2 linked regions of the Orrella dioscoreae genome follow. The protein of the gene in region 1 binds, or shares a complex with, the protein of each later gene. Links are inferred from orthologs where the notes say so. Each region holds a gene or a part of one and is shown on either strand. Other genes may lie near its edges.

The links.
Region 2: the proteins of uvrA (region 1) and mfd are in contact, whole or in part, in a crystal structure (PDB 4DFC), measured with the Escherichia coli proteins. The link is inferred for Orrella dioscoreae from one-to-one orthologs.

The regions. Positions count from the first base shown.
Region 1 is NZ_LT907988.1:4,805,189-4,819,077, forward strand. Bases 9,680-13,099 are described here. They hold uvrA (excinuclease ABC subunit UvrA), read left to right. Parts: upstream 9,680-9,992; coding sequence 9,993-12,899; downstream 12,900-13,099. Other genes in these bases: ODI_RS22040 (MFS transporter), read right to left, coding at 9,680-9,803; ggt (gamma-glutamyltransferase), read right to left, coding at 12,909-13,099. In the rest of the region: ODI_RS21990 (DUF808 domain-containing protein), read left to right, coding at 1-223; ssb (single-stranded DNA-binding protein), read right to left, coding at 307-801; ODI_RS22000 (alpha/beta hydrolase), read left to right, coding at 1,075-1,962; ODI_RS22005 (phosphodiesterase), read right to left, coding at 2,015-2,833; ODI_RS22010 (ABC transporter substrate-binding protein), read right to left, coding at 2,844-4,106; ODI_RS22015 (carbohydrate ABC transporter permease), read right to left, coding at 4,118-4,960; ODI_RS22020 (carbohydrate ABC transporter permease), read right to left, coding at 4,960-5,832; ODI_RS22025 (ABC transporter ATP-binding protein), read right to left, coding at 5,844-6,980; ODI_RS22030 (HAD family hydrolase), read right to left, coding at 6,973-7,665; ODI_RS22035 (DeoR/GlpR family DNA-binding transcription regulator), read left to right, coding at 7,808-8,590; more of ODI_RS22040, read right to left, coding at 8,622-9,679; more of ggt, read right to left, coding at 13,100-13,889. UniProt on the Escherichia coli protein: The UvrABC repair system catalyzes the recognition and processing of DNA lesions. UvrA is an ATPase and a DNA-binding protein. A damage recognition complex composed of 2 UvrA and 2 UvrB subunits scans DNA for abnormalities.
Region 2 is NZ_LT907988.1:1,488,569-1,503,075, reverse strand. What follows is about bases 3,855-7,892. They hold mfd (transcription-repair coupling factor), read left to right. Parts: upstream 3,855-4,236; coding sequence 4,237-7,692; downstream 7,693-7,892. Other genes in these bases: serB (phosphoserine phosphatase SerB), read left to right, coding at 7,746-7,892; ispD (2-C-methyl-D-erythritol 4-phosphate cytidylyltransferase), read right to left, coding at 3,855-4,178. In the rest of the region: osmolarity response regulator transcription factor OmpR, read left to right, coding at 157-891; ODI_RS06975 (sensor histidine kinase), read left to right, coding at 953-2,326; ODI_RS06970 (peroxiredoxin), read left to right, coding at 2,442-2,990; ispF (2-C-methyl-D-erythritol 2,4-cyclodiphosphate synthase), read right to left, coding at 3,013-3,498; more of ispD, read right to left, coding at 3,495-3,854; more of serB, read left to right, coding at 7,893-8,603; ODI_RS06945 (hypothetical protein), read left to right, coding at 8,616-9,236; ODI_RS06940 (FadR/GntR family transcriptional regulator), read right to left, coding at 9,279-10,001; ODI_RS06935 (dihydrodipicolinate synthase family protein), read left to right, coding at 10,153-11,085; ODI_RS06930 (Bug family tripartite tricarboxylate transporter substrate binding protein), read left to right, coding at 11,133-12,089; ODI_RS06925 (mandelate racemase/muconate lactonizing enzyme family protein), read left to right, coding at 12,092-13,291; ODI_RS06920 (porin), read left to right, coding at 13,411-14,457. UniProt on the Escherichia coli protein: Couples transcription and DNA repair by recognizing RNA polymerase (RNAP) stalled at DNA lesions. Mediates ATP-dependent release of RNAP and its truncated transcript from the DNA, and recruitment of nucleotide excision repair machinery to the damaged site.

The sequences.
Region 1 (13,889 bases):
CGTGGGCACGGCCGCGATGTTCATGGTGGGTGGCGCGATCCTGGTGCACGGCGTGCCCGTCATTGCTCATGCCGTTGAAGCGGTGGTTGCGGCGGTCGGGACTAGCGGCCTGGTGCAAGGCGCCGTCGGCATCCTGCTGGAAGCCGGAGTGGGGGTCGTGGCCGGCGGGATCATCGTCGGCGTGGTGGTGATCGCGAAGAAAATGCTGGGACGGGGCGACTGAGACATGCCCATAAAGAAAACAGCCCGCTTGCCGTCGGCAAGCGGGCTGTTTTCAGAGGCTGAAACTGTCGGGCCTGGGCGCGATCAGAACGGAATATCGTCGTCCATATCGGCCAGATTCGTCGCCGCGGGCGAGCTGGGCTGCGCCGCCGGGCGGGGCGCCGGTGCCGACTGCTGCGGACGCTGGCGCGGCGCCGACGATTCGCCACCGCCGTAACCACCGCCCTCACCGCCGCCGCCGCCTTCGCGGCCACCCAGCATCTGCATCTGGTCAGCCACGATTTCGGTGGTGTAGCGCTCGATGTTTTCCTTGTCGGTCCACTTGCGCGTCTTCAGGCGGCCTTCGACGTAGACCGAGCGGCCCTTCTTCAGGTATTCGCCGGCGATTTCGGCCAGGCGGTTATAGAAGACGACACGGTGCCATTCCGTCTCTTCGCGCTTTTCGCCGCTGTTCTTGTCCTTCCACTGGCTGGTGGTGGCCAGCGACACGTTGCAGATCGCTGCGCCGTCGGGGCTGTAGCGCACTTCGGGGTCGCGCCCCAGGTTGCCCACGATGATGACCTTGTTGACCGATGCCATGGCGATCTCCTGTTGCGGTGGAAAGCCGGCGGGCCGCTGGGGCCGGCGCCAGGCCATTCGTCACCTGAATTTTCAGAAACGACGCCGGCTGTGGGCCAGGGTGCCGGGGACGCTTGCAATTGGCAACGCATCGCTGGTCCGGACCCGGCTGTGCCGGCGTGAAGGGACGTATTATCGGGCATAACCGTCCCGGCGAGCAAAGCCAGGGAGGACGAGCATGTCCACCCCCGCCAGGACAGCGGAAACGGGCGCCCGAGCCCAAAGGAAGGGATCGTGCGAAACCCCCTGTGCCTGCCCTGGGCCAGAATGGCCAGATGCCTGGCCGTCCCGCTGGTGGTGATCCTGGCGCTGGCCGGCTGCTCGGGCACCCAGGTGCTGAACGCCCTCGCCTCTTCCAATACCTACACGCTGCAGGCCGACGTGCCCTACGGCCCCGAGCCCAGGCACCGGCTGGACATCTACCTGCCCACCCGGCCCGCGGCCACGCCCGCGCCGGTGGTGGTGTTCTTCTACGGCGGCACCTGGCGCGAGGGTTCGCGCAAGGATTACCTCTTCGTGGGCGAAGCGCTGGCCTCACGCGGGATCATGGCGGTGGTCGCCGATTACCAGCTCTATCCCGCCGTCACGTATCCCAGCTTCCTGCACGATTCGGCCAAGGCGGTGGCCTGGACGGCGCGCCACATCGCCGGCCTGGGCGGCGACCCCAACAAGCTGTTCGTGATGGGCCACAGCGCGGGCGGCTACAACGCGGCCATGGTGGCGCTGGACCCGCGCTGGCTGGGCGCCGAGGGCCTGAGCCCGGGCATCCTGGCCGGCTGGCTGGGACTGGCCGGCCCCTATGATTTCCTGCCCATCGAAAACCCGGACGTCATGCCCGTGTTTTCCTTCCCGGGCACGCCGACCGACTCGCAACCCATCAACCACGCCAGCGCCCAGGCGCCGCGCACCTTCCTGCGCGCGGGCACCGGCGACACGGCGGTGGAACCGCAACGCAACACCATGCAGCTGGCAAGGCTGCTGGGCGAGGCAGGCGTGAAGGTGGATTTCCGGCTGTATTCGGGCGTGGGGCACGTGATGATGGCCGGCTCGCTGGCCTGGCCCTTGCGCGCCTGGGCGCCAGTGCTGGACGACGTGTCAGCCTTCGTGCTGGCGCCGCCTTGAACCTGGCACGCGCAGGCGGCGGGAAGGCCGGGCGGATGCCCGGCCTTTTTTCCTATTTCAGGCCCGCCGCGCCATCCCGCATCTCGTGCAGCAGGAACTGGCGGTCGCAGTCCAGGTAGTCCTCGACGTGGATCAGCAACTGTTCCGCATCCACCTGCACGACGGCATACTGAGGCTGCTCATGGCTGCCGATGATGCATTGCGCCGACCCGTGCAGGTCCAGTGCAACCTGGTGGTTCGTGCCGCGCAGCGTGGAATAGCCCATGCCGCGATACTGCCCGCAGATCGGCCGGTGGATATGGCCGAAGAACACGTGGCGGATACGCGCCTCGTGGCCGGCGATGGCCGCGAGCAGCGGCGCAGGATCGCGCAGCGACAGGAAATCCATGCTGGGAATGCCGATCGGGAAGAACGGGTGGTGCATGAAGAGCAGCACCGGCCTGTCCGTTTCCGCCAGACGCGCCCGCAGCCACGCCGCGCGCGTCTCGCAGTACACGCCCCAGTGGACGCCGGGCTCGTTGGTATCCAGGAACAGCGCGAGGTGGCTGCCGAAATCCACCGAATACTGGATGAACCCGTGTTCGTCCTGCGCCACCCCGGGAAAATATTCCTTGAAGACGACGCGGCTGTCGTGGTTGCCCAGGATCGGATAGACCGGCAGTGTCAGGGCAGACAGGCATTCGCGCAGATGCGCATAGGCTTGCGCGTGGCCGTGGTGGGTCAGGTCGCCCGTCACCACGACCGCCTCGGCGTCGGGCTGGCGCGCAAGCAGATGCGCGATGGCCTGCCGCAGGCGCTGCTTGGGGTTGGTGCCGTACAGCTCGCCGCCGTCGGCGACCAGATGGGTGTCAGTCAAGTGGATGAACTTCATCGCGGGTCTCCTACTTGCCCAGCAGCGCCTGGACGTCGCGCGTCATGGCGTCGAGCGCGGCTTGCGGCGCCACCGACTTGTCGAACACGGTCTGCAGGTGATCGTTGATGACGTCGGTGATCTTCAGGCCGTTCTCGCCCGGGAAGGCGTACCAGCCCGTCAGCCACGGCAACTGGCGCACGGCGGTGTACTGGTTGGGATTGGTATCGTAATAGCCCTTGAGCATCGCAGGGTCGTCGACCGGCAGCGTATTGGCGGGGAAATAGCCCGTGCCCTTCGTCATCAGGGTCGCGCCTTCCGGCCCCGTGACGAACTTGATGTACTCCCAGGCGGCCTTCTGGCGCGCCGGGTCCTTGGCGAACATCATGGCGACGTTGCCGCCGGCGGGCACGCGCGCCTCCTTGCCATAGGTGGGGAAGTAGCCCGTCACCATCTTGAACCTGCCGCCGATCTGTTTCTCGATGACGCCCAGGCGCGAGGTCGACGACGAGAGCACGGCGAGCTTGCCTGCCGCGAAGAGCTGGCTGGCTTCCTTGTAGGTCAGGTTCTGCATGGTGCCGTGTTCGACCATCCGGCCCATCTGCGCGATGGAGGATTTACCGGCTTCGCCGTCGAAGGCGACTTTCGTTTCGGTGGCATCCAGCATGGTGCCGCCCTTGGAAAACACGATGGACTGCCACAGCCAGTTGCCGGTGATCTCCCAGTCGAAGTGGAGCCCGTTGGTGCCGGGATTGGCCTCGCGTGACTTGTCGGCCAGCGCGATGATGTCGTCCCAGGTCCTGGGCAGCGCATCGGCGCTGGCGCCGGCCTTGGCCAGCAGATCCATGTTGTAGTAGACGATGGGCGTGGAAAGCGAGAAGCCGATGCCGGCCTGCATGCCGTTGATCTGCCCCAGCGACATCAGCGCGGGGCTGTAGCCGCTGGCGTCCCAGCCTTTTTCAGCCTGGATGAAAGGCGTCAGGTCGACCGCGATGCCGCGATCCACGAACACACGCTGGCGATTCAGTCCCTGGAAGGACACGTCGGCCAGTTGGCGGGTCACGGCCTGGCGCAGGGCCTGTTGCGCCGCGACCTCGTAGTCCGGCGTGGGCGCGCGGAACTTCACCGTGTAGTCAGGGAACTTCTCGGTGAAGCGCTGGGCGATCTGCGCATGCACGGCATTGAACATGTCCGGATACGGGTAGTCCACGACGAGCTCGATCTTGGCCGCCTGGGCCGTGCCGCACAGCAGCGAGAGGCCTGCCAGGAGGCCGGACAGAAACTTGGATTGCATGGTGGTTCCTTTCAACCTTTGACACCCGAAAGGGTGACGCCTTCGATGAAGCGCTTCTGCGCCGACAGAAAGAACAACAGCAACGGCAGGGTGATGATGACCGTGCCTGCCATGAGAGGGCCATAGTCCGTGCCGGCTTCCTCGTTCCTGAAGAACATGGTGCCCAGCGGCGGCGTGGCGAGATCCGTGGTGTTGATGACCAGCAAGGGCCAGAAATAATCATTCCAGTGCCAGACCACGGAGAAGATCGAGAACGCGATCAGCGCGGGCATGGCGGCCGGCATCATGACGCGCCAGACCAGCTCGAACTCGCCCATGCCGTCCAGCCGCGCGGCATGGATCAGGTCGTCGGGCACGCCCAGGAAGAACTGGCGCATGAGGAAGATGCCGAAGCCCGAGGCGATGAAGGGGAGGATCAGCGCGGCGGTGGTGTCCAGCAACCCGACCTGGTAGAGCAGGATGTAGAGCGGGATCGCGGTCGCCTGGAACGGAATCATCAGCGACAGCATCACCAGGCCCCAGGCCAGCCGCTTGCCGCGAAACCTCAGCTTGGCGAAGCAATAGGCCGCGGGCAGCGACACGAGGATCTGCAGGACGAGGATGCCGGCGCAGACCACCACGCCGTTGAACAGATAGCGCAGCAGCGGCACCTGGGTCAGCGCGCGGGTGTAGTTCTCCACGGCGGCCCATTGCTGCGGCAGCAGGTGAAAGCCATCGCGGAAGATCTCGTCGGCGGGCTTGAGCGAGGTGGACAGCATCCACACGAAGGGCAGCACGAAGACAGCGCTGCCGGCAAGCAGCACCACGTGACGGAAGAGCCGCCAGGCCAATGAAGGGTGCAGGGGAGATGCCATCAGTCTTGCGTCCTTGTCGTCGCCATGCCGGCCTGCTGGAGCAGCGTCAGCACCGCGATGCAAGCCACGAACACCACCACCATGGCGGCGGCGTAGCCCATGCGGAAGAAACCGAAGCCCTCGGCGTAGATCGTGTGCAGCAGCACTTCGGTGGATTTGTTCGGGCCGCCCTGGGTCAGGGCATGCACGGTGTCGAAAACCTGCAGCGAACGGATGCCGCACACGGTCACGACGAAAAGCAAGGTCGGCCCGAGCATGGGCAGCGTCACCCGCAGGAAGCGGTCCACCGGATGGCGCATGCCATCGAGCAGGCTGGCGTGGCGCAGCTCGGCGGGAATGTTCTTCAGGCCGGCCAGGAACATCACCAGCGCCAGGCCGGACATCTGCCAGATGCCGATGGCTGCCAGCGAAGGCAGCGCCAGGCTGTAATCCTTCAGCCAGTTGCGCGGGGCCGCGCCGAACCAGCCCAGCGCATGGTTCAGGAAGCCGGCGGCCGGGTGCATCAGGAACTGCCACACGACAGCCATCGCGATGAGCGTCGAGGCCACCGGCATGAAGAAGGCCGTGCGATAGAACCCTCGCCAGGTGTGATGCGATTCGATCAACAAGGCCGCGCCCAGGCCCACCACGATCGCGCCCACGGACACCACCACGAGGTAGTACACGGTGTTGGCGAAGCTCTTGCGGAACGTGTCGTCATTCCACAGGTCCACATAGTTGCCCAGTCCCACCCAGTTCCAGTTGGCGGCGCCGAACTGCCAGTCGGTCAGCGACATCAGCGCAACGACGGCCAGCGGCAGCACGAGCAGCAACAGCGTCAGCACCAGGCTGGGGCCCAGCAGCAGGGAGACTTGCAAGGGCTTGATGCGCATCCGCCCTCTCCCTACGCGGCCAGCGGCAGCGCCGCGGCGCCGGCCGCCAGGCTGTTGCCCTGCGCGTCGAAGGCATGCCAGGCTGCCAACGGCACATGCAGGCTCAACGCATCCCCAGGCCTTGCCGTGGCCTGCGCGTCCAGCACCGCCACCACTTTCGTGCCGCAAGCCATCGTCAGCGTCACCATGCATTCGGCGCCCGTGAACTCCACCAGCGCAACGGTGCCCCGCACCGCGAGACTGTGCGGCGCGGGCGCCAGGGACGCGGCGTGCGGCCGGAACGCCAGCCGCGCCGCCTGGGCGGGAAATCGTTCATCCAGCGGCTGGCCTTGCAGGCAGGGACGGCCTGCCGCATCGGGCGTCACCGCCAGGAAGTTGATGCGCGGGGCGCCCACGAACGCCGCGACCTCGGCGTGCCGGGGCGTGTGGTAGATCTCCTGCGGTGTGCCCAGTTGCAGGATGCGGCCGCCTTTCATCACCGCCACGCGGTCCGACATGGACATGGCTTCGTGCTGGTCGTGCGTCACGTAGACGAAGGTGACGCCCAGCTTGTCATGCAGCTGGCGGATCTCGCTGCGCAGCGATTGGCGCAGGTTCGCATCCAGGTTCGAGAGCGGTTCGTCGAACAGGAAGAGCGACGGCCGCCGCACCATGGCGCGCGCCAGGGCGACGCGCTGGCGCTGCCCCCCCGAGAGTTGCGCGGGCTTGCGCGACCACAGGTGCTCGATGCCCAGCGTGGCCGCGACCTGGCGGCCTTGTTCGCGCGCCTCGCGCAAGGCACGCCGCGTGGCCGGGCTGAGCCAGCGCGCGCCCGGCAAGCGCTGCGCGAAACCCAGGCTGCGCATATGGAGCGGCGTGCAGATGTTGTCGCCCACGGTCATGTGCGGGTAGAGCGCATAGGATTGGAAGACCATGGCGCAATCGCGTTCGCCCGGCGACTGCGCAAGCACGTCGACGTTCCCCTTGCGCAGCGTGCCCGCGTCCGGCTGCTCCAGGCCCGCCAGGAGCTTGAGCAGCGTCGACTTGCCGCAGCCCGATGCGCCCAGCAGGGTCAGGAATTCGCCATCACGGATGGTCAGCGAAAGCGCATCGAGCACGGTCGTGCCGTCGTAGGCCTTGCTGATCCGGTCCAGGACGATGTCACTCATGTTCCGTCTCCATCGCGGCGGCAGGCTGGCGGGCCAGCCACTGCGTCAGGTCGTGCGCGTCGTCGTAGCGGAAGACGGCAGGGTCGAGGTCTTCCGGCACGGCGTGATAGCCGCCCAGGTGCGCGGCGAACGAGATGCCCGCACGATCCGCGCATTGCGCGTCGACGTGCGAGTCCCCCACGAAAAGCGCCTGTGCCGGCGCGCAGGCAAGGCGCGCCAGCAAGGCAGTCGGCGCCGCCGGGTCGGGTTTGGGCGGCAGGCCATCGTCCAGGCAATGGACCAGCGCGAAGCGCGCCAGCCAGTCTTGCCGGGCCAGCAAGGCCAGCGTCGAGGCACGGTCGCGGTTGGTGCAAAGCGCCAGGCGGTAACCAGCATCCGCCAAGGCGTGCAGCAGACGGCTCGTCCCTGGATAGGGCAGGGCCTCCAGCAAGGTGTGCGCGCCGTAATGCCGTGCCATGTCCGCCTGGGCCTGGCGAGCCTGTGCGCCACCTTGCGTCGATTGGCGCGCCGCCAGGGCGAACATGGCGTCGATGCCCTGGCTGAGCATGTGGCGCAGCGCCGCGGGATCGAGCGTGGCGCCCGGCGCCGTCACGTGATGGACGGCACGCAGGAGGCTGGGCCAGGTGTCCAGCAAGGTGCCGTCCAGATCGAAAATGATCGTGTCGTAAGCATGTAGCGGTGTCATGCCTCGCACTTTAATGATCGATTATGACGACAAAATGAACGATTCAGCGCAAATACACCACAAACGATCATTCATGACAGAAAGGAAAATCGTCTTTCCGCCGTGATATGGTGTGCGGCTCGCCCCCCCATTTCGATCAAAGATGCTCAAAATCGAACGCCAGCAGCGCATTCTCGCGCTCATGCAGGAAACCAATGCGGTCACGGTGCGCGATCTGGCGCAGGCCTTCTCGATTTCGCCCATCACGGTCCGCCGCGATCTGCTGGAACTGGGAGAGAAAGGTTTGCTGGCACGCACGCATGGCGGCGCGGTCGCCTCCACCGAGGTGCTGGCCGAAGGCAATGCCCGCTATGAGATGTACAACTATGCCGAGCGGCATCATCAGCAGTCGGCTGAAAAAGCCGCCATCGCGGAATGCGCGGCCCAATACATCTCGGACGGCGACAGCATCCTCATCAATGCCGGCACCACCGCGCATGCCCTGGCGCAGGCGCTGCGCGGCCACCAGGACCTGCACGTGATCACCAACGGCCTGACCGTCGCCGCGGCGGCGGGCCAGAGCCGCCTTGCGCATGTCTACGTGCTGGCCGGCCGGCTCGACACGCGCAAGCAGGCCACGATAGAGCGGGCAGACAACGACACGCTGTCGGGCATCCAGATCCGGGAAGCTTTCCTTGGCGTGCACGCGGTATCGGCGGCCGGGATTTTCATGCGCGACAGCGAGGATGCCGCCATGAACCGCGCCTTCATCTCGGCCGCCAGCCGCGCCACGGTCCTTGCGGACCACACGAAGCTCAAGGCCTATGCCAGCTTCCGCATCTGCGCGTGGGACAACGTGCAGCGCCTGGTCACCGACCCGGGGGCGGACCCGGACGTGGTCGCGGCGATCCGCGCCCAGGGCGTGGACGTGGTGATCAGCGGATAGCCACGGGGGCGGGCGCGGCCTGCCCGAGACATCAACCCGGCTTGCGCAGCGCCCAGGTCACGGCCAGCCACGCCGCGGCCACGCCCGCTGCCGCCAGGAAGACGGCGTCCGGGCCGCCGCGCGAGGCCAGCCAGCCGCCGGTGACGCCGCCCGTGAACAGGCCCGCGGCCTGGGCGGTGTTGTAGAAGCCCAGGGCCAGGCCCTTGAACTCGGGCGGCGCGGTGCGCGACACCAGCGAAGGCTGCAGGGCCTCCAGCACGTTGAACATGACGAAGAAGCCCGTGAGCGCCAGCGCCAGCGCCGTGAAACCGCCGCTGGCCCAGGGCAGCAGCGCGCAGACCACGACCAGCCCCGCCACGGCGCCCAGCAGGGCCTGCTTGTGCGCGCGGCGCTTCTCGGCGGCGAAGATGATGGGCACCATCAAGACGAAGGACCCCAGGATGACGGGCAGGTAGACCTGCCACAGCGCCTGCGGCGCCAGGCTGCCCACGCGCGCCAGCAGGGCCGGCATGACGACGAAGAGCGCGATCTGGATGAAGTGCAGGCAGAAGACGCCGAAGTTCAGGCGCAGCAGGTCGCCATGCAGCAGCACTTCGCGCATGCGCGCGGGCTCGCCCACCGGCGCGGCGCGCGGCACGACGGGCACCAGCGTCAGCACGACGACCACGCTGGCCACCCCCAGGCAGGCGATCACCCAGAAGAGACCGCCCAGGCCGCCCCAGCCGACCAGCACGGGCGCCAGCACCAGCGACACCGCGAAGGACAGGCCAATGGAGCCGCCCACCATCGCCATGGCGCGGGTGCGCACCTCGGGGCGGGTGGCGTCGGCCAGCCAGGCGGTGATGGCCGCCGAGATGGCGCCGGCGCCCTGGATGGCGCGGCCGATGGTGATCCAGAAGACATCATCGGCCAGCGCACAGACGACGCTGCCGCCGATGAAGAGCGCCAGCCCGGCCAGGATGACGGGGCGCCGCCCCCAGCGGTCGGAGGCCAGGCCGAAAGGGATCTGCATGAAGGCCTGGGTCAGGCCGTACATGCCCAGGGCCAGGCCCACGCGTTTGGGATCGTCCCCGCCGGGCAGGCCCTGCGCCGCCACGGCGAAGACCGGCAGCAGCAGGAAGAGGCCCAGCATCCGGCAGGCGAACAGGCCCGCCAGCGCCACGCTGGCGCGGCGCTCGTCGGATGTCATCTTGATGGTGGGTGGAGCCGACATCGGGAAAGGGACTCTTCGGAACGGCCGGCGGGCATCGTCACACCGGCAGGTTGGGCGCGCTATAGTACCAAGTTGGCCTTCGCGCCACCTTGCGCCAGATCGTCCCGGTCTGGCGTTTCATGCATTCCAACGCGGGGCCCGGGTCCGATGACTCGAGTCCGGCGTGTCAACGAGCGCCAGAACCGCCTGATGGACGAGATACGTATCCGGGGTGCCCGCACCCACAATCTCAAGAACGTCTCCCTGGACCTGCCGCGCCAGAAGCTCGTGGTGGTGACCGGCCTGTCCGGCTCCGGCAAGTCGTCGCTCGCGTTCGACACGCTGTATGCCGAGGGCCAGCGCCGCTACGTGGAAAGCCTGTCGGCCTACGCGCGCCAGTTCCTGCAACTGATGGACAAGCCCGACGTGGACCTGATCGAAGGGTTGTCGCCCGCGATCTCCATCGAGCAGAAGGCCGCCGGCCACAACCCGCGCTCCACCGTCGGCACCATCACCGAGATCCATGACTACCTGCGCCTGCTGTATGCGCGGGTGGGCACGCCCTATTGCCCCGAGCACGGCCTGCCGCTGGAAGCGCAGAGCGTGAGCCAGATGGTGGACGCCGTGCTGGCCTGGCCGGCCGAGACGCGCCTGGCCATCCTGGCGCCGCTGGCCCGCGCCCGCAAGGGCAGCTTCGAGGACGAAAGCGCGTCGCTGCAGGCGCAGGGCTTCGTGCGCCTGCGCGTGAACGGCGAGATGGTGGAGCTGGACAGCCTGCCGCCGCTGAAGAAGAACGAGAAGCACGACATCGACGTGGTGGTGGACCGCCTGCGCGTGCGCCCCGAAAGCCAGCAACGCCTGGCAGAGAGCTTCGAGACCGCGCTGGGCCTGGCCGAAGGCCGCATCATCGCGCTGGACATGGATTCCGGCCGCGAGCAGATGTTCTCCAGCCGCTACGCCTGTCCGGTGTGCAGCCACGGCCTGCCGGAACTGGAACCACGCCTCTTCAGCTTCAACAACCCGGTGGGCGCCTGCCCCAGTTGCGACGGCATCGGCCAGCTGGGTTTCTTCGACCCCAAGCGTGTCGTGGCCTTCCCGGAACTGAGCCTGGCCTCCGGCGCCATCCGCGGCTGGGACCGCCGCAACGCCTTCACGCACTCGCTGCTGACCAGCCTGGCCACGCACTACGACTTCGACATCGAATCCCCGTTCGAAAGCCTGCCCGAGGACACGCGCCACATCGTGCTGTATGGGTCGGGCCAGGAGGAGATCTCCTTCTTCTACCTGAACGAGAAAGGCAAGAGCTCGGTCAAGCGCCACGCCTTCGAAGGCGTCATCCCCAACCTGGAGCGGCGCTGGCGCGAAACCGATTCGCCGGCCGTGCGCGAGGAACTGGGCAAGTACCGCGCCATCCGCACCTGCCCGGACTGCGGCGGCTCGCGTCTGCGGCCCGAGGCGCGCCACGTGCGCATCGGCGACGATGAGCCGGGCAGCTATCTGCCGCGCGCCACGCTCGCCTCGCCGGGCAGCCGCATCGAGAAGGAAGCGCGCGGCCGCGAGTCGGGCCTGGCCATCTATGAAGTGGAGGCGATGCCGCTGTCGGACTGCCTGGCGTGGTTCCGCAAGCTGGCGCTGACCGGCGCGCGCCAGGAGATCGCCGAACGCATCGTGCGCGAGATCGAGGCGCGCCTGGCCTTCCTGAACAACGTGGGCCTGAATTATCTGTCGCTGGACCGCAGCGCCGACACGATCTCGGGCGGCGAAGCCCAGCGCATCCGCCTGGCCAGCCAGATCGGCTCGGGCCTGACGGGCGTCATGTACGTGCTGGACGAGCCGTCCATCGGCCTGCACCAGCGCGACAACGACCGGCTGATCGGCACGCTGAAACACCTGCGCGACCTGGGCAACAGCGTCATCGTGGTCGAACACGACGAGGACATGATCCGCGAGGCCGACTGGGTCGTGGACATGGGCCCGGGCGCTGGCGAACACGGCGGCCAGGTGGTGGCCGACGGCACGCCCGAACAGGTGCAGCAGTCGCCGGCATCGCTGACCGGCCAGTTCCTGAGCGGCGCGCGCGCAATCGCCGTGCCCAGGCGCCGTGCCTTCGACGACGAGCAGGTGTGGCTGGAGCTGACGGGCGCCACGGGCAACAACCTGAAGTCGGTGGACCTGCGCATTCCGGCCGCAAGGCTGGTGTGCATCAGCGGCGTCTCGGGCTCGGGCAAGTCCACGCTGGTGAACGACACGCTGGCGACCGCCGTGTCGCGCGCGCTGCACAACGCCCAGACCGAACCCGCGCCCTATGTGGCGCTGAACGGCCTGGAGCATTTCGACAAGATCATCAGCGTCGACCAGAGCCCCATCGGCCGCACGCCGCGCAGCAATCCGGCCACCTACACGGGCCTCTTCACGCCCATCCGCGAACTCTTCGCGGGCGTGCCGGAAGCCCGCAGCCGCGGCTACGACCCCGGCCGCTTCAGCTTCAACGTGAAGGGCGGCCGTTGCGAGGCCTGCCAGGGCGACGGCGTGGTGAAGGTGGAAATGCACTTCCTGCCCGACATGTACGTGCCCTGCGACACCTGCCACGGCAAGCGCTACAACCGCGAGACGCTGGAAATCCGCTATCGCGGGCGCAACATCAGCGAGGTGCTGGACCTGACGGTCGAGCAGGCGCTGGAGTATTTCGATTCCGTGCCCGCCATCTCGCGCAAGCTGCACACGCTGGTGGACGTGGGCCTGTCGTATGTGCGCCTGGGCCAGAGCGCCACGACGCTGTCGGGCGGCGAGGCGCAGCGCGTGAAGCTGTCGCTGGAACTGTCGCGCCGCAGCACCGGGCGCACGCTGTACATCCTGGACGAGCCCACCACCGGCCTGCACTTCGCCGACATCGAACTGCTGCTGCAGGTGCTGAACCAGCTGGTGGAGGCCGGCAACACGGTGGTGGTCATCGAGCACAACCTGGACGTCATCAAGACCGCCGACTGGGTGGTCGACATGGGCCCCGAGGGCGGTGGCGGCGGCGGCCGCATCGTGGCGCAAGGCACGCCCGAAGACGTGGCGGCCTCCGCCGAAAGCCACACCGGCAAATACCTGGCGCGCGTGCTGAAGCGCTGAGCCCGCCGCTCAGTCGCCCAGCGCCCGCCCTTCGCGCCTGGGATCGGCGCCGCCCTCAAGCAGGCCATCGCGCTGGATCACGATGCCATGCACGCCGCTGGGAAACGGCAGCACCTGCACGGCATGGCCCATGCGCTGCAGCGCGGGCGCCAGCGTCGCCACGGCCGTGCCTTCCTCCAGTTCCGTCGCCTTGTTGCGGCTGCCGAAGTTCGGCAGGTCGATGGCCGCCTGGATATCCAGGTTCCAGTCCAGCACGCCCACCAGCGTCTTGGCGACGTAGTTGATGATGGCGCTGCCGCCCGGCGACCCCACCGCCATGTAGGGCTGGCCGCTGCGGAACACCAGCGTGGGCGCCATGGAACTGCGTGGACGCTTGCCCGGCTCGACCCGGTTGGCCACGGCGCGTCCGGCGTCATCGGTGCCCGACAGCGAGAAGTCCGTCAGCTCGTTGTTGAGCAGGAAGCCGCGCACGAAGATCTTGCTGCCGAACTCCGATTCGATGGTGGTGGTCATGGACAAGGCATTGCCGTCGTCGTCCACCGCCACCAGATGGCTGGTGCTGGGCAGCTCGGGCGTGGCGTCCACGCCGCGCTGCGCCAGCAGGCCGGCGGGGTCGCCCGGCGCAGCCTCGCCCATGCTGCGGTCCGGGCGTATCAACGCGCCACGCGCCTGCACATAGGCGGGATCCAGCATGGCCTTGACCGGTACGTCCACGAAATCCGGATCGGCCACATACCGGTCGCGGTCGGCATAGGCCAGGCGGCCTGCCTCCGAAAAGAAGTGCACGGCCGCCAGCGACGCGGGCTGCTGCTCCCGCAAGGCATGCTGCTCCAGCATGCCCAGCATCTGCAGCACCGCGATGCCGCCGCTGCTGGGCGGCGCCATGCCGCACACCTGATACATGCGATAGCGCCCGCACACCGGGTCGCGCTCGCGCGCCTGGTAGCCGCGCAGGTCCGCCTCCGACAGATCGCCCGGCACCGCATGGCC
Region 2 (14,507 bases), 3.3 Mb from region 1 along the record:
AGAACTGCGGCCCCGTGCCGCGAACGTTCATGTTCAGCCCTTCGTAAACTCCGTACGTTACTGAAAAATCGCGGCTTTTGTACTGATGACTGCTTTGTGTAATATCTTGTGTAAACCCACTAGCGGCCGTTTCCCGGCACTGTTACATTCGCGGCCATGAACACACAGACCTCCAATCCCTCCCGTAAAGTCCTCGTCGTCGACGATGACCCCCGCCTGCGCGATCTGCTGCGGCGCTATCTTTCGGAACAAGGCTTCAATGTGTTCGTCGCCGAGGATGCCAAGGAAATGGGCAAACTCTGGCAACGGGAACATTTCGATCTGCTCGTGCTGGATCTGATGCTCCCTGGCGAAGACGGCCTGTCCATCTGCCGCCGACTCCGGGGCGGGCACGACAACACGCCCATCATCATGCTCACCGCGAAGGCCGAGGAAATCGACCGTATCGTGGGCCTGGAAATGGGTGCGGACGACTACCTGTCCAAGCCTTTCAATCCGCGCGAACTGCTGGCCCGCATCAATGCGATCCTGCGCCGCCGCGGCACCGAAGAGCATCCGGGCGCGCCCAGCCAGGAAAACGAGTCCATCGCTTTCGGACCGTACACCCTGAACCTGTCGACCCGCACGCTCATGCGCAACGGCGAGACCGTGCCCATCACCACCGGTGAGTTCTCGGTGCTGAAGGTGTTCGCGCGCCATCCCAAGATCCCGCTGTCGCGCGACAAGTTGATGGAACTGGCGCGTGGCCGCGAATACGAAGCCTTCGATCGCAGCCTGGACGTCCAGATCTCGCGCCTGCGCAAGCTGATCGAGCCGAATCCTTCCAAGCCTGTCTTCATCCAGACGGTCTGGGGCCTGGGTTACGTCTTCGTCCCCGACGGCGGTGGCTGATACCCGGTCTGGCGCGGCCGGCGCGGCATCTCGCCACGCCGGTCCCCGCCGCCCATCCGCCTTGCGCGCCCTGGCTTTACGCCTGCGTCTGGGACTTTTCAGTCGTACCTTCCTGCTGCTGGCAGCCTTGATGCTGCTGAGCCTGGGCGCGTGGCTGCAAGTGTTCTTCAGTATGGAAATGGGACCGCGCGCCACGCAAATGGGCCAGCGCGTGGTGACGACCGTGAACATCACGCGCACGGCGTTGACCTATTCCGCCGAGGATGACCGCAGCAAGATGCTGCTGGATCTTGCCACCAACGAGGGCATCCAGGTCTATCCCCGTGCGCCCGGCGACGTCATCTCCCCCCTGCCCCCCGACAGCTACTGGCAACGCGTCGCCGCGCACATTTCCGCGCGCTTCGGCCCGACCACGCTGCTGGGCTGGTCGGTCAACGAGGTGCCGGGCTTCTGGGTCAGCTTCGAGATCAACAACGACAGCTACTGGCTGGTCTTCGAACGCGAACAGATCGGCCTGACCGGTGGCATCGAATGGCTGGGCTGGGCTGCCGCGGCGCTGCTGCTGTCGCTGATCGGCGCGGCCGTCAGCGTGGGCTTCGTCAACCGGCCGCTGTCACGGCTGGCCAAGACGGCCCAGATACTGTCGCGCGGCGAAACGCCGCCGCCGCTGCCCGAGACCGGTCCCATCGAGATCCGCGAACTGAACGCCAGCTTCAACCGCATGGCGCGCGACATCCGCCAGGCAGAGGCCGACCGCGAGCTCATGCTGGCGGGCATCTCGCACGACCTGCGCACGCCGCTGGCGCGCATGCGCCTGGAAATCGAGATGAGCGGCGTCACGGAAGAAGCGCGCCTCGCCATCGACGAGGACCTGGCCCAGATCGACCACAGCATCGGCCAGTTGATGGATTACGCCCGCCCGGCCGGCGCGCTGCCGCAGATGGCCACGGACATCTCCCAGGCGCTGAGCGAGCTCTACGACCGCGAGCGCAGCCACACCGAGTCCATGGGCGGCGAACTCATCGCCAGCATCGAGCCCGAGCAACTGGTGCGCATCACGCCGCTGGACCTGAAACGCCTGGTCAGCAACCTGATCGAGAACGCGCGCCGCTACGGCAAATCGGTCGATGGCCGCGCCTACATTTCGCTCAACGTCCAGGCCGAGGGAAGCCTGGTGGCCATCGAGGTCTCGGACCGTGGCCCCGGCATCCCGGCCGATGACATCCCCCGCATGCTGCGCCCCTTCTCGCGCGGCGATACCGCCCGCACGGGCGTGAGCGGGGCGGGCCTGGGCCTGTCCATCGTGGACCGCCTGCTGGGCCAGGTGGGCGGCACGCTCAAGCTGCTGCCGCGCGAAGACGGCGGGCTCACCGCCCGCATCGAACTGCCGAAAGCCCGTCTGCGCACCTTCCAGCTCGACGCCGAGAATCCCTGAGCCGATCCGCGCCCAGGGGCTGCCGCCCATGCCGCCCGGCGGCGGCCCATCCCGTAGAATGCCTGCAACAGGGGCCGCCGCCTCCCGCGGCCCCGGTCAACCCGCAGGAGAACCCATGAAAACCGTCGGCGACAAGCTCGAGCCCTTCCGGGTCATCGGCGTCAAACCCGGCTTCAATCAACACGAGGAAAACGGCGTTTCGGCTTTCGAGGACATCACCGAAAGCGCCTTCCCCGGCAAGTGGAAGGTGATCTACTTCTATCCCAAGGACTTCACTTTCGTGTGCCCGACCGAACTGGTGGGATTCAACAACCTGCTGGCCGAGTTCGAAGACCGCGAAACGGTCCTGCTGGCGGGCTCCACCGACAACGAATACGTGAAGCTGGCCTGGCGGCGCGAGCACCCCGATCTCAGCAAACTGGGGCATTACCAGTTCGCCGACACCAATGGCGCCTTGATCGATCAATTGGGCATCCGCGACCGGCACACGGGCGTGGCCCTGCGCGCGACCTTCGTGGTGGACCCCGACAACGTGATCCAGCACGTGTCCGTCAACAGCGAGAATGTCGGCCGCAATCCCGAGGAAGTCCTGCGCGTGCTGGACAGCCTGCAGACCGAGGGCCTGTGCGCGTGCAGCCGCCGGATCGGCGGCGCCACGCTCTAGGTACCAAAGGGCTCGAGGGGCCTCAGGCGCGCGCGATGAGCGCGACCACCGTGGCTGCGATCCCTTCCTTGCGGCCAAGGTAGCCCAGGTGCTCGTTGGTCTTGGCCTTCACGTTCACCGCCCCGGCCTCCACTTCCAGATCGGCCGCGATGTTCGCCACCATGGCGGCAGCGTGCGGCCCGATCTTGGGGGCCTGCGCATGCACCGTGGCATCGACGTTGACGACCCGCCAGCCCGCCTCCCGCACCTTGCCCCAGGCCGCGCGCAGCAGCACGCGGCTGTCGGCGCCCTTGTAGGCCGGATCCGTATCGGGGAAATGACGGCCGATGTCGCCCAGGCCGGCCGCGCCCAGCACGGCATCGGTCACGGCGTGCAGCAGCACGTCGGCGTCGGAGTGGCCCTGCAGCCCGTGGGTATGCGGGATCGTGACGCCCCCGATGATGAGCGGACGGCCCGTCACCAACGCGTGCACGTCGAAACCCTGTCCCACCCGGAACGCGAAAGTCATAGCCACTTCTCCATCCATTCGAAATCTTCGGGCCAGGTCAGCTTGGCATTGCGCGCCGCGCCCCTGACCAGCAGGGGCTTGTGGCCAGCCGCTTCCATTGCGCTGGCTTCGTCGGTCACCGGCGTATGGCGCAAGGCGGCGCTGCGCAGGGCCTGACGCAGGGCGCCGGCGCGGAACATCTGCGGGGTCTGCGCCAGCCACAAGGCCTCGCGCGGCACGGTGCGCGACACGCGCTCGGTCCCTTCCTTCACCGTATCGGCCACCGGCAAGGCCAGCAGCCCGCCGGTGCCGTCGGACAGGCAGGCGTCGATCAGCCGGCCCAGCGCGTCGGCAGGCAGGCCCGGCCGCGCCGCGTCGTGCACCAGCGCCCAGTCGCGCTCGCCGATATCGGGCTCGCGCAAGGCATTCAGGACCGTGTCGGCGCGCGTGCTCCCCCCGCAGGGCCGCACGACCGTGCGCGGCAGGCCGGCCAGGACGGCCTCGGCCCGCACGTCGCCGGGCGCCACGGCCACCCGGACCTGGCTGATGCGCCGGTCCGCGAGCAGGGCCTTGACGGCCAGGCGCAGCATGGGCTCGCCGGCCAGCAGGCGATATTGCTTGGGCGGGGTCTGGCCGCCCTGCGCATTGGCGCGGGCGCCGACGCCGGCGGCGGGGACGATGGCGATGATTCTGTCAGACATGGCGGAGGATTTTATAATCATCGGCGCGATGTCCACTTCAGCCTCCCCCCCAGCCGATATGCCGGCCGTTCCGGTTCCCGCCACCGCCTCCGTCCTTGCCGCCCTGAAACCCGGCCTGCGCCATGCCCAGCCGCGTCCCCCGGGCGCGGGCGACGCCTGGTGGCTGGCCGATATTGCCCACCAGGGCAAGCGCCCGCTGGTCATCCTGACCGCCGAACCGCTGGAGGCCCAGCGCCTGGCCGAGGAGATCCGGCTGTTCGCACCCGGCCTGCGCGTGCGCCAGCTGCCCGATTGGGAAACCCTGCCCTACGACAGCTTCTCGCCGCACCAGGACCTGATTTCCGAGCGCCTGCAGACCCTGCATTCGCTCATGCAGCGGCAGGTGGACGTGCTGACCGTGCCGGTCACCACCGCGCTGTACCGCCTGGCGCCGCCCGCCTTCCTGGCCGCCTACACCTTCGCCTTCAAGCAGGGCGACCGGCTGGACCAGGCGGCGCTGCGCGCCCAGCTCACGCTGGCCAATTATTCGCACGTCGACCAGGTCACCGCGCCCGGGGAATTCTGCCTGCGCGGCGGACTGATCGACCTCTTCCCGATGGGCTCGGCGCTGCCCTACCGGCTGGACCTCTTCGACGACCAGATCGAATCCATCCGCGCCTTCGATGTGGACACCCAGCGCAGCCTGTATCCGGTGCGCGAGGTGCAATTGCTGCCGGGCCGGGAATTTCCCATGGACGAGGCAGCGCGCAATCATTTCCGCGCGCGCTTTCGTGAAGTGTTCGAAGGCGACCCCTCGCGCGCCCTGCCCTATCGCGACATGGGCAACGGCATTCCGTTTGCCGGCGTCGAGTACTACCTGCCGCTGTTCTTCGACGACACGGCAACCTTGTTCGACTATCTGGCGGCCGACACCCTGGTGGTGTCGCAAGGCGACGCCGACGATGCCATCCGCCGCTTCGCGCAAGATACGCAGACCCGCTACCAGTTCCTGAAGAGCGACCGCGAACGGCCCGTGCTGCCGCCCGAACAGCTGTTCCTGTCCGGTGAGGCGCTGTTTGGCCACCTGAAGGGCTTCGCACGGCTGGCGCTGGACGCCGGCGCATGCCACCCTGATTTCGGCCCCGCCCCCGCCGTGGCGGTGGCGCGCCGCGCGGAAGACCCGCTCGGCAAGCTGCGCGCGCTGGTGGAAGAGGCCCGTACCGGACAAGGCGCGCGCCGCGTGCTGCTGTGCGCCGACTCGGCGGGCAGGCGCGAGACCCTCACCCAGATGCTGGCCGAGCACGCGCTTGCGCCCGACACGCAGACCGACACCATCGCCGCCTTCCTGGCCTCGCCCGCGCCCTTCGGCCTGACCGTGGCGCCCCTGTCGGCGGGCTTCACGCTCGCCTCGGGCGGCGTGCTGTTCCTGACCGAGAGCGACCTCTATCCTGGCCATGCCGGGGGGCCGCGGCGCGGCCGCCGCGCGCAGGAGCGCACCAGCAATGTCGAAGCGATGGTGCGCGACCTGTCGGAGCTGCGCGCCGGCGACCCGGTGGTCCATGCGCAGCACGGCATCGGCCGGTATCACGGCCTCGTCAGCATGGACATGGGCGAAGGCGAGATGGAGTTCCTCCATCTGGAATACGCCAGCGGCAGCACGCTCTATGTGCCGGTCTCGCAACTGCACGTCATCGCCCGCTACAGCGGCGCCGACCCTGAGTCCGCGCCGCTGCACCAGCTGGGCTCGGGCCAATGGGACAAGGCGCGCCGCAAGGCCGCCAAGCAGGTGCGCGACACCGCCGCCGAGCTGCTGGACCTGTATGCCCGCCGCGCCGCGCGCGAGGGCTACACCTTCAAGCTGCCGCCCGGCGACTATGAACTCTTCGCCGAAGGCTTCGGCTTCGAGGAAACCCCCGACCAGGCGGCCGCCATCAAGTCGGTGATCGAAGACATGACCTCCGGCAGGCCCATGGACCGCCTCGTCTGCGGCGACGTGGGTTTCGGCAAGACGGAAGTGGCGCTGCGCGCGGCCTTCGTGGCCGTGGCCAACAGCAAGCAGGTCGCCATCCTGTGCCCCACCACGCTGCTGGCCGAGCAGCACGCCCAGACGTTTACCGACCGCTTCGCCGACTGGCCCGTGAAGGTCGTGGAACTGTCCCGCTTCCGCTCGGCCAAGGAGGTCGCCGCCGCCATCGAGGGCATCAACAGCGGCCAGGTCGACATCGTCATCGGCACGCACAAGCTGCTGTCGAAGGACGTCCGCTTCAAGCGCCTGGGCCTGTGCATCATCGACGAGGAACACCGTTTCGGCGTGCGCCAGAAGGAATCGCTGAAGGCGCTGCGCGCCGAGGTCGACGTGCTGACGCTGACCGCCACGCCCATCCCACGCACGCTGGGCATGTCGCTGGAAGGCATCCGCGACTTCTCGGTCATCGCCACCGCCCCGCAGAAGCGCCTGGCCATCAAGACCTTCGTGCGGCGCGAGGACGGCAGCACCATCCGCGAAGCGCTGCTGCGCGAATTGAAGCGCGGCGGCCAGGCCTACTTCCTGCACAACGAAGTCGAGACCATCCACAACCGCCGCGCGCGGCTGGAAGAGCTGGTGCCCGAAGCGCGCATCGCCGTGGCCCATGGCCAGATGCCCGAGCGCGAGCTGGAGCAGGTCATGAAGGGCTTCTACCAGCAGAAGTTCAACGTGTTGCTGTGCACGACGATCATCGAGACGGGCATCGACGTGCCCAGCGCCAACACCATCGTCATCCACCGCTCGGACCGTTTCGGCCTGGCGCAGCTGCACCAGCTGCGCGGCCGCGTGGGCCGCTCGCATCACCAGGCCTACGCCTATCTGCTGACGCCTGGCGAAGACGCCATCACCAGCAATGCCAAGAAGCGGCTGGAGGCCATCCAGGCCATGGAGGAGCTGGGCTCGGGCTTCTACCTGGCCATGCACGACCTGGAAATCCGCGGCACGGGCGAAGTCCTCGGCGACTCGCAGTCCGGCAACATCCACGAGGTGGGCTTCTCGATGTACAACGAGATGCTCAACGAGGCCGTCCGCGCGCTGAAGGCCGGCGAGGAGCCGGATCTCGACGCGCCGTTCTCGGCGGGCTGCGAGGTCAACCTGCATGTCCCGGCCCTGCTGCCCTCCGACTATTGCGGCGACGTGCATGCCCGCCTGTCGCTCTACAAGCGGCTGTCGCACGTCACCGACGAGGAAGGCCTCATCGATATCCAGGAAGAGCTGGTGGACCGCTACGGCAAGCTGCCCGAGCCCGCCCGCGCGCTGCTGGCCACGCACCGGCTGCGCCTGGCGGCCGAGCCGCTGGGCATCCAGAAGATCGACGCCAGCGAAACGCAGGCCCTGCTGCAGTTCAAGGCCAAGACGCCCGTGGATCCGGTGCGGATCATCGAACTGGTCCAGAAGCAGCGCCACGTCCGCCTGTCCGGCCAGGATCGCCTGAAGATCGAGATCAAGGCGCCCGACCTGGTTTCCCGTGTAGAGGCGGTGCGCACCGTGCTGCGTGCGCTGGCCTGAGCCGCTCCCCACCCTGCTACCATTCCTCCTGGCTTTCTCCTGACGGCAATTCCATGACCGCCACGCATCTCGTCATCCAGTCCCCCGCCCTTGCCGCCGACCTCGTCGAACAGGCGGCCGCCGTCGCCATGGCCAACGGCTCCACCCGCCTGGGCACCACCGCCGTGCGCCTGATGGACGTCGATCCCGACCCGGGCACCCGCGCCGCCGTGCACGACTGGTGCGCCCAGGCCTCGGTGGACTACGCCTACGTCACGCCCGGCGTCGCACTGCGCCAGTGCAAGGTGCTGGCGATGGACATGGACTCCACGCTCATCAACATCGAGTGCATCGACGAGATCGCCGACATCGTGGGCAGGAAGCCCGAGGTCTCGGCCATCACCGAAGCCGCCATGCGCGGCGAGATCAAGGATTTCTCGGAAAGCCTGCGCCGCCGCGTCGCCCTGCTGGAAGGCGTGCCGGCCGAAGCGCTGGAACGCGTCTACACCGAGCGCCTGCGCCTGAACCCCGGCGCCGAAAAACTGGTGTCCACGGCCCAGGCCGCGGGTATCAAGGTGCTGCTGGTGTCCGGCGGCTTCACGTTCTTCACCGACCGCCTGCGCGAGCGCCTGTCGCTCGATGCCGCCCATGCCAATGTGCTGGAGATCGACCGCGGCGTGCTGACGGGCAAGGTCACGGGCGACATCGTGGACGCCTACGGCAAGGCCGTGCACCTGCGCGAGTTCGCCAGGCAGCATGGCGCCGCGCAGGAAGAGATCATCGCCATCGGTGACGGCGCCAATGACCTGCAGATGCTGGGGCTGGCGGGCTACTCGGTGGCCTATCGCGCCAAGCCCGTGGTGCGCCAGCACGCACGCTACGCACTCAGCCACTCGGGCCTGGACGGCGTGCTGAACTGGTTCGAATCCTGATCAGGCACCCGCATGGACGCGCTGCACACCGCTCGCCTCCGTCCCGCGACGGCTGACGCAGCCACGCAGGCGGCGCGCACGACGTCGGCCACGCCGTCCGCCATCGCGGGCAATCCGGCCGCAGCCGTCTCCTCGACCGCCAAGCTTTCCTCCTTCGCGCGGCAACTGAGCGACGCCGCCGCCCACGCCGCCTGGCGCGACAACGGCGCCAGCCGCGAGCAGTTGGCCGCCCTGGCCGGCACGATCACGGAGGCGCTGCTTGGCGCCCGCTATGACCAGGACAAGGCCGCGCACGACGCCGAAGTGCCCGACAGCACCGACCCGGCACGCCTCGCCCTGGCCGAGCAGGCCACCCGCTACGTGAATGATGAAGGCCCGAATCCGTTCAAGGGCCTGCCGCGCGACCAACTGGCCCTGATCGCCTACGACGAAAGCGGCACCTTCACGGTGAACGAGCAACGCGCCGCCTGGCTGGAATCCTACGACCAGGAACAAGCCTGGAAGCGGGCCGCCATCGCCAGGATGGACGAGGAACACGAGCGCCTGGGCAAGGTCTCGGAACGCACGCAACAGGGCATCCGCGACCACTATGCGTCGCTGCCGCCGATCGAGGCGGCGCGCTACGCCGAATAGACCGCCTGCATCTGGCGAGCCCGGCCGGGCGCGCCGTGGCGCTCAAGCCTGCGACGGCCCGCCCTGCACAACCTGGCCCGACGCGATATTCCTGACCGCCCGCGCAATCAGCGCCTGCACCGCCTGGTCGGCGGCCTGCGGGTCCCGCGCCTCACAGGCGCGCAGCAGGTCTTCGTGCAGCCCCAGCGCCGCCGCATCGGCGGAATGCGTGCTGGACGCCGAGAAGCTCGTTTTCAGCACTTCCGACAGCGCCCCGGCCAGTTGGCCGATGAACTGGTTGCCGCTGGCTTTCAGCAGCATGCCGTGGAAACGCAGGTCGGCCTGGATGTAGTCTTCGCGCGTGCGCGCGGCAACCATGGCCTCGAAGGATTCGCGCATCAGCGCGATGTCGGCGTCCGAGCCATTGGCCGCCGCCAGCCGTGCCGCCGCCGGCTCGATCACACGGCGCAGTTCGATCAGGTCCGCCAGGAACTTGCGGTCGATGGCGGCCGCCTGCGTGTGCCACTTGAGCACCAGCGGGTCGAACAGGTTCCAGTGCTCGCGGGGAAGGACGTGGGTGCCGGTCTTGGGCCGGATCACCACCAGGCCGCGCGCGGCCAGGGCTTTCATGGCCTCGCGCAACGCCAGGCGGCCGACGCCCAGGCTCTCGGCCAGGGCGGCCTCGGTGGGCACCTGGCCTTGCGGCGCGATCTCGCCCGAGACGATCCGGCGACCCAGCGTTTCGACGATTTGTTCGTGAAAGCTCTTGGGCCGAGTCACAGCCATGCCGGTCAACCATTCAGGGGGAAGTCCGGAAATTTAGCATAGTCACTCCTGGGGCCTCCGGGGCGACAAGGTCAGGAAGACGGGATTTCCTTGCCGGCATTTTCAATCATCATATAATATGCACATATGATTAAAAAGGAGGAGCCTCACAATGAAAACGTCCGCCGTCTCCCCGGCTGATATCCGCGCCAGTGTCATGGCCGTGCCGCCGTTGGCCCGCCACGCCGACCTCACCCTGAACCCCGGCGCCAATGCGGCGCTGATCCGCCACATCGAGGCAGGCGGCATCCGCACCCTGCTGTATGGCGGCAATGCCAATCTCTACAACACCGGGCTCTATGAGTACGCCAGCCTGCTGGACATGCTGGCCGAGCAGGCCAGCGAAAGCACCTGGGTGATTCCATCGGCCGGACCCGATTACGGCACCCTGATGGACCAGGCGCCGGTGCTGAAGGCACGGCACTTTCCTGCCGTCATGGCGCTGCCCCTGGCCTTCGCGGCCAGCCCGGGTGGCGTCGCGCGCGGCTTGCGGCTGTTCGCCGAGGCAGCCGGCACGCCCCTGCTGCTGTACATCAAGTCCGAGCAATACCTTACGCTCGATGCCATTGGCGCGCTCATGGACGAGGGCGTGGCCTGCGCGATCAAGTACGCGGTGCCCCGCGAGGACCCCGCGCAGGATGCCTTCCTGGGCGCCCTGCTGGACCGTGTCGGCACCGAGCGCGTGGTCTGCGGCCTGGCTGAAACGCCGGTCCTGACCCATATGCGTGAGTTCGGCCTGCCCAGCTTCACCTCGGGCGGCGTATGCATCGCGCCCACCCTCAGCCAAGGCCTGCTGAAGACCGCGCAGAGGCAGGACTGGGCCGCCGCCGAGCCGCTGCGCGACGCCTTCCTTCCCTTCGAGCGCCAGCGCGAACGCACGGGTGTCTTCGCCACCATGCATGATGCCGTGACGCTGGCGGGCATCGCCGACATGGGCCCCTTGCAGCCCATGCTGGAAAACCTGCCGCAATCGGCGCACGCGGCGGTCCGCCCGATCGCCGAGGCCCTGCTGGCCGCCGAGCAACAGGCCCGCCAGAAGGCCTGACGCCGGCACGGCGACACACAACACCGATAAAACCAAGGAGACACCCCATGATCCGTACCCTGCTGCTCGCCAGCATGGTGGCGCTGGCCGCCGCGCCTGCCCACGCGCAAGCCTACCCTGACCGTCCCGTGAAGCTGGTCGCGCCCATTCCGCCGGGCGGCGCCGGCGACATGGTGGCCCGGCTGCTGGCCAACGCCGCCTCGCAGGAACTGGGCCAACAGGTGATCGTCGACAACCGCCCCGGCGCCACCGGCAACATCGGCACGACCCTGGTGGCCCGCTCGCCGGCCGACGGCTACACCCTGCTCTTCTGCAGCATCGGCAACTGCGCGGTCAATGCCAGCCTGTACGCCAACCCAGGCTACAAGCTGCTGGAAGACTTCCGGCCCGTCATGCTCATCGGCTCGTCCATCAACGTGCTGACGGCCGGCCCCGACACCGGCATCGACTCACTGCAGACCCTGATCACCCGCGCCAAGGCCGGCAACATCTCCTATGCCTCGTCGGGCGTCGGCGCCTCCAATCACCTGGGCGGCGAACTGCTCAAGGTGTCGGCCGGCATCCCCATGCTGCACGTCCCCTACAAGGGCTCGGGTCCCGCCATCAACGATCTGCTCGGCGGGCAAGTCGACGTGTTCTTCGACAACGAGCCCTCCATCCTGCCCTTTGTCCGTACCGGCAAGGTCAAGGCCCTGGCCGTCACCGGCAAGACACGCTCGGCCAACCTGCCCGACGTGCCCACGCTGGTCGAGCTGGGCTACGCCGACTTCGTCATCGAACCCTGGTACGCCATCGCCGTGCCCAAGGACACGCCCGACGACGTGGTGGCGCGTCTGAGCAGCGCCCTGCGGGCCGCCCTGGCACAGGAAAAAGTGCAGCAGACGCTGCGCGCGGCCGGCATCACGCCCGCCGGCGGCACGCCCGAGCAGCTGGACACGCTGATCCGCAGCGAAGTCACGCGCTGGGCGCAACTGATCAAGCAGCAGAACATCCAAGGAAACTGAGCATGCGCATCACCGCACTGGAAACCATCCGGTTAAGCGAATATCCGAACCTGATCTGGGTGCAGATCCATACCGACCAGGGACTGGTGGGGCTGGGCGAGACCTTCCGCGGGGCGCAAGCCGTGGAAACCTATCTCCACACCATGGCCGCGCCGCAGCTGATCGGCCAGGACGCGCGCCGCATCGAGCGGCACAGCAAGACGCTGCTGCGCGGCTACCTGGGCTTCAACGGCAGCGGCGTCGAGACCCGCGCCGCATCGGCGGTGGACATCGCGCTGTGGGACCTGTTCGCGCAATCCTGCGGCCAGCCGCTGTACCAGATGCTGGGCGGCCTCTGCCACGAGCGCATGCGCGCCTACAACACCTGCGCGGGCAGCGACTACAACAACCGCAGCGTGCAGCGCCGCACCATCAGCAAGGGCCAGGGCGGCGTGCGCGGCCGCTATGACGACCAGGTCGCCTTCGTGGAACGCCCGGAAGAGCTGGCGCAGAGCCTGCTCGAGGAGGGTTTCACCGCCATGAAGATCTGGCCCTTCGACACGGCGGCAGCCCGCACCGATGGACAATTCGTGTCGGCGGCCGACATGCGAGAGGGCCTGGAACCCTTCGAGCGCATCCGCGCTGCCGTGGGTGACAAGATCGAGATCATGTGCGAGTTCCACTCCATGTGGAATCTCACCAGCGCGCTGGCCATCGCGCGCGAACTGAAGGCGCTGCGCCCGTTCTGGTCGGAAGACCCCATCAAGATGGACAGCGTGCAGGCGCTGGCCGATTACCGCCGCCTGGGCGGCCTGCCCGTGTGCGGCAGCGAAACCCTGGCCACGCGCGGCGCCTTTCGCGACCTGCTGGCCGCCGACGCGCTGGACGTCGTGATGGTGGACCTGTCGTGGTGCGGCGGCATCAGCGAGGCGCGCAAGATCGCGACGCTGGCCGAGGCCTACCAGAAGCCGCTGGCCCCGCATGACTGCACGGGGCCGGTCGTGCTGATGGCCTCGCTGCACCTCGCGCTCAGTTCGCCCAATGCGATCTTCCAGGAGATGGTGCGCGCCTTCGTGAACGGCTTCTACAAGGACCTGGTCACCGAGCTGCCTGTGTTCGACCACGGTTTCCTGCTTCCGCCCGACCGTCCGGGGCTGGGCACCAGCCTGGCGGAAGGCCTCAGGCAGCGCGAAGACGCCTGCGTGCGCATCACGCGCGCTTAAGCGGCTTCCCCCCAACGCAAAGCCCTGCCGGGCCGCGCATCCCGCGCGGCCCGGCAGGCCTGCGCACGCGCGTAGGCACCAGACCCACGCCGTCATCCATGAAAACAAGAGGAGACACCATGATTATCCGCAGCACACTCGCGGCCGGCCTGGCCGTGGGACTCTCGGCCAGCGCGCTGGCGCAGGGCAACGTCACGGTCTATGGCCGTATCGACATGGGACTGGAAATGGTCCAGCGCAGCGGCGGCGATGCGCCAAGCGACTCGTCGGGCCGCATGTTCACGGACACGTCCTACTGGGGCCTGCGCGGCTCGGAAGACATGGGCGGCGGCATGAAGGCCTATTTCAAGCTGGAATCGGGTTTCAACCCCAACGACGGCCGCGGCGGCGCGATCTTCAACCGCGAGTCCTACCTGGGCCTGAGCGGCCGGCTGGGCAGCCTGCAGGCCGGCCACCAGTTCGCGCCCGCCGTCACGCTGACCGGACGCCTGGACCCTTTCCAGCGCTCCATGAACGGCCTGATCCAGAACCTCATGCAGACGAATGCCGGCAACGCGCAGCGCGGCACGTTCTCGCAGCGGCAGAACGCCGTGCAGTACATCTCGCCCACGATGCAGGGCTTCACCGTGCGCGCGCTGTACGCCTTCAGTGAACAGTTCGCCGAACCCCGCGCGCTGAACCGCTCGCGCGCCCTGGGCCTGGAATATGCCAACGGCCCGCTGTACTCGGCATTTTCGTATGAGTCGAGCGAGATCGCCACCGTCCCCGCCGGCGGCACGCGTCGCAACGACACCTACCTGGGCGGGCTCACCTATGACTTCGAGGTGGTGAAGCTGCACGGCCTATACATGCGCAACAACCTCGAACATGCGCCGGGTGCGCACGGCTTCATGGTGGGGGCCAGCGCGCCTTTTGCTGGCGGCACGGTGCGCGCCTCGTACACCTGGCGCACGCTGCGCGGCGAGGACGGACAGGACGCCAGCGTGGCCGCGCTGGGCTACACCTATCCGTTGTCCAAGCGCACGATGGTCTACACCTCGCTCGCCTACCTGGACAACGGCCGCCAGGCCCGCTACGCCCTGTGGCCCAGCTCGAAGGCCGCGTCGCTCAGCGCACCGGGCCAGGACGTGCGCAGCCTGCAGGTCGGCATGCGCCATATGTTCTAGGCCTGGAACGGCAAGGCGCCGGCACCGCGCCGTCGCCTTGCCTTTCCTGG